DNA from 2 places in the Alcaligenes faecalis genome. Region 2 is predicted to be linked to the other one. Evidence: riboswitches for the same ligand, from Rfam matches in the RefSeq annotation. Region 2 holds a riboswitch; the other holds the start of a gene.
The links. Region 2 has a riboswitch for thiamine pyrophosphate ahead of CPY64_RS07985 (sodium:solute symporter family protein). Riboswitches for the same ligand answer to the same signal wherever they lie in the genome.

Region 1 (2,199 bases), 260 kb from region 2:
TGTAGCCTGCACGGGGGCTGGTGCTATCCACGGAACTGAGGGCCAGACCCATCCGAACAAGAAAGGCTGTCAGCCTGGAGGCAGACTGCGGTAAGGGACTGGCAGACGACACAAGGGGACTCTTTACAGTGATGAATGAAAATCACTATAAAAGTCCCCAACGCTTCCGAAAAGTGAATTTATTGCACTCACTCAAGTGCGTGTCACGCACTTGAAAAGCCACCTTGAATTACAGCTTGCTGCGTTTGGCCGCCTGCGCATCGTCCTCGGTACACAAGCGATGAATGGTTGTGCGTAACCATTGGTGGGCCGGATCTGTCTGCAGGCGCATATGCCAGGCCTGCACCAACATGGCTGTCTCCATGGGCACAGGCAAATCAAACACCCGGATCGCCAAGCCCGCCGCTTTGGCACTGCTTGCCAGATGCTTGGGCAGCGGCAGCAAAAGATCGGAATCATGCAAGGCGAACAGCGCGGTGTAGGGATTGGACACCACCAAAGCCACATTGCGCTGCAAGCCACTGGCCTGCAACAAGGCGTCCAGGTTGGATCGGCCCTTGCCCCGCCGCGACACATTAATATGGTCCCAGCGCACAAAGCGTTCCAGCGAAATGTCTTCGTCGAAGATAGGATGGTGCTCCCGCGCGACACCCACAAAATGCGTCGTGAACAAGGGCTGTACATGAATATCCGGGGCCAGCTTGCGTGAGGCGCTGATGAACAGGTCAATACGGCCACTCCGCAAGGCGTCGTCATCCATATCGTCCTCTTCGGGAGACAGACGCAGCATGGCTTTGGGCATTTCCTTGGCCATTGCCTCCAGCAAATGACCCAGATGCACATTCACAAATTCGTCCGTCGCACGCACGTTGAAGCTGCGCTCCAGGGACAACAGATCAATCTCGGTATTGGAACTTAACACCTGGGTTGCCTGCTCCACCGCCGCCCGCACTTGTTCGCGCAAGGCATAGGCTCTGGGCGTAGGTAACAGCTTGCGCCCCACTTGCACAAACACGGGATCATCCAGCGTATCCCGAATGCGGCTCAAGGTTCGGCTCATGGCAGGCGGGCTCAGATTCATGCGCCGTGCCGCTCCCATGACGCTGCCTTCTTCCAGCAAGGCATCCAGTGCGAACAATAAATTCAGATCAGGGCGAGCCATAGTCAAAGCCTTTCATGGTTGCGTCAAACGGAATCGTAATGCCATTCAGATGATACTCAAAGCATGCACCCGCCTGCCATGTCTAGCTACGAAGACAGGTATACTCGCCCAGACCGTTTTTACAGGAACGGTCTTTTCACCGAGGGGAGCCTGGCGAGCAGGCTGAGAAACTGCCTGGCCAGATTGCACCGTAGTGACCCGTTGAACCTGATCCGGGTCATGCCGGCGAAGGGACGGGTATGTACCTGCTCGCCGCTTGCTGCCGGATGGCTATCCTTGACTAGGAGTTGCTATCTTGTCTTCCGACCACTCTCCCTCCCCCGTCGGCCCGGTTGCCGCCACCCTGGCTGCCGTCATCCATCAAGACCGGATTTTGCTGATACGCCGCGCCAATCGGCCCGATGCCGGGCGCTGGGCCTTTCCGGGCGGCAAGATTCGCGCGGGCGAAACCATCATGGAGGCAGCCCATCGGGAACTGGCCGAAGAAACCAGCGTACAAGGCCAGGCCTTGCAGGTCTTTGATGCATTGGATGTGTTTGACCGCGAGCCCAGCGCCACACCCCTGGCCTATTCACATTTCATCCTGATTGCCGTGCTGTTTCGCTGGCAACAAGGTGAACCGCAGGCAGGCGATGATGCTCTGGACGCGCGCTGGTTCAGCAATGCCGAATTGGACAGCCTGGATGTGGCACACAGCTTTGATGTAGTCCGAGTTGCCCGTCAGGCACTGGCATTGGCTGCCACTCAAGATCAGGCAGGCCGCGCATGATTCCCAATGTATTGAGTATTGCGGGCACAGACCCGACCAGCGGCGCTGGTATTCAAGCTGACCTGAAAGCCATGTACGCCTTGGGCGCATACGGCATGAGCGTGATTACGGCCGTCGTCGCGCAAAACACCCAGGGTGTGCGGCGTTTTGTGGCGCTGGAGCCGGACTTTGTGGCGGACCAGTTGGATGCGGTGTTTGAGGATGTGCGCGTGGATGCCATCAAGATCGGCATGATCGCCACTGCAGGGATTGCGGAAGCAATTGCAGA
Region 2 (2,199 bases):
TCCATTGGCCCATCAGGGCGCGGGAACACGGCCAGACCGGCAACCAGGCCGCCCAGGGTGCTGATAGTCGCCGTAAAGCCATCGTAGCGGCGGCTGTACAAACCAAAGAACACAGGGAACGCCGCTGCCGAGCACAGCAAGTCTGCCAGCAGGAACAGGTACAGCACGCTGAAACCTTGCGAAGAAGCGTACAGCACCGGGATGGAGCAAACCCAGATCAGGGAGCGTGCCAGACTCATCATTTGCGCGGTATTGCGATGGGGCATGATGCGGCCCAGGTCCACCGCAATCAGGCTGGAGACAGCACTGATGGCCGTATCGGCACTGCTCATCACCAGAGACAGGCCCAAAGGAATCAGCAACACCAGGAACCAGACCGGCACATGCGGCAAAATAACGTTGAACAAGGCCACGGAGCTGTCACCGGATGAACCCAGGCCGACAAAAGCCAGGCCAAACAAACCCATCAGGAAAATGAAGGGAGCCACAAACAGGCCACCCAGCAAAAAGCCGCGACGCATGGACTGGGTATCTTTGGCAGCATAAATGCGTTGCCAATTGCCCTGGTGAAACAGGCCGGTTAACAAGATGGCGACAAAGAAGGTCAGCCCGGCCTTGATACCGACCGGGTCGCTGAGCTCGATCAGGCGGGGCGCTTCCAGCTTGACGCTGTCAAACAGCTGTACCGGGCCGCCTACGGCTTGCCAGCCAAACATCACGATCAGGAATAGCATGGGCAGGATGACAAACATCTGCACCTTGTCGGTGAAGATGGACGCGCGCAGCCCGCCGTAAGAGGTGTAGATCAGTGTGGCCAGCAGCACAATGCTGGCGGTGACCCACAAAGGAATCGGGGCAATCAGGGTGATCATCTTGGACATGGCGGTGATTTCAGCCGTCATGGAGATGAACATGTAAAACAGCATGATGACCAAAGTCAGCGCATACATGGGGCGACCGTAGCGGGCAATCACAAATTCGCTCAGGCTGTGGCCGCGTGGCAGCAGTTCACGCATGCGTTTGCCCAGCGGAATCATGGCCAGACGGGGCGACATGGAACCGATGGCATAGCCGATGACAGCGCTCAGACCTCCCCAGGTAGCAGCCTGCGCGGGCGAGAACAGAATCCACGCGCCCAGCGAGGAGGCCAGTAAAGTCAGAATGGTGGCGACGGAGCTTTGGCTATTGCGGGCCACCACAAAGTCTTCAAGCGAGTTTTTATAGTGGCGGGCGTACAGCACTCCGGCCAGGGCAAAAGCAGCAGAAAAAACGATCAGCCACAGGAGGGTGGCAGTTTGGTCCAGCATGAGATCTCCCCAAAAGCCTGATTGAACAGGCACAAACCGGCCAAGCTGGCGGGATGCCAGAGCAGGGCGCAGAAAAATGGAGGGATTGAAATGGGGCGTGTGAGCTTGTGAATGCGCCGCACAGACAAGAGCGGGCAGGCTGCCAGGCCGCGTTTCCTTTCCCTTCGCCGGCATGATCCGGATCAGGTTCTAAGGGTTACCGCTTGAATGCGGAATCTCAGCCCGTTAAGGACTCCCCCAGGAACAGGCTGAAAGAGTAGGAGAGCTTCTTTCAAATGTCAATAATACGGTTGAGGCCAATTTATGCTATGGTCTGCCTGCGGCACGGGGTGTCCTTCTTGGAAAGGGCTGAGATAAAACCCGTCGAACCTGATCCAGCTCATACTGGCGAAGGGATGTCCGAAGCCATAGCCCTGCGTCCGAACCGGGCCGACATCCTCGCCGAATTTTTGCAAGGAATGTCATGTCTGTGGAACACGTCTCGGAACTCTCCCAACAACTTGTTCTGGTCACCGGCGGCGCACGCGGCCTGGGGGCTTGTCTGGTACGTGCGTTTGCACGTCAGGGCGCCAAGGTTGTCATCAACTACCTGAAAAGTGAAGCAGCCGCCCAGGCGCTGGCGGCCGAGTTTCCGCAGCAATGTCTGGCCGTGCAGGCCGACGTAACGGACGCCGCTTCTGTGCAAGCCTTGTTTGCCAAGGCCCAGGCGCATTTTGGCCAAGCCATCACTACGGTCGTCAATAACGCCTTGCCTGAATTTTCTTTTAACGGCGATGCCCGTCCTCATGCGGATACCCTGAAGTGGTCGCAACTGAACCAGCAGCTGGAAGGCATTGTGGGCGGTGCCTTGAACACCACACAAGCGGCTTTGCCCGGTATGAAGCAAGCGGGC

Region 1: it holds a riboswitch for thiamine pyrophosphate, as region 2 does, so the genes downstream of both, CPY64_RS06580 (NUDIX hydrolase) here and CPY64_RS07985 (sodium:solute symporter family protein) in region 2, are expected to answer to the same signal.

Annotation. Positions count from the first base shown of each region.
Region 1 covers NZ_CP023667.1:1,438,088-1,440,286, reverse strand. The annotation lists gene CPY64_RS06590 (FUSC family protein) at 1-31, opposite strand, end outside; gene CPY64_RS06585 (LysR family transcriptional regulator) at 230-1,162, opposite strand; TPP riboswitch at 1,295-1,413, shown strand; gene CPY64_RS06580 (NUDIX hydrolase) at 1,458-1,931, shown strand; gene thiD (bifunctional hydroxymethylpyrimidine kinase/phosphomethylpyrimidine kinase) at 1,928-2,199, shown strand, end outside.
Region 2 covers NZ_CP023667.1:1,702,240-1,704,438, forward strand. The annotation lists gene CPY64_RS07985 (sodium:solute symporter family protein) at 1-1,307, opposite strand, end outside; TPP riboswitch at 1,449-1,556, opposite strand; TPP riboswitch at 1,623-1,720, shown strand; gene CPY64_RS07990 (3-oxoacyl-ACP reductase) at 1,771-2,199, shown strand, end outside.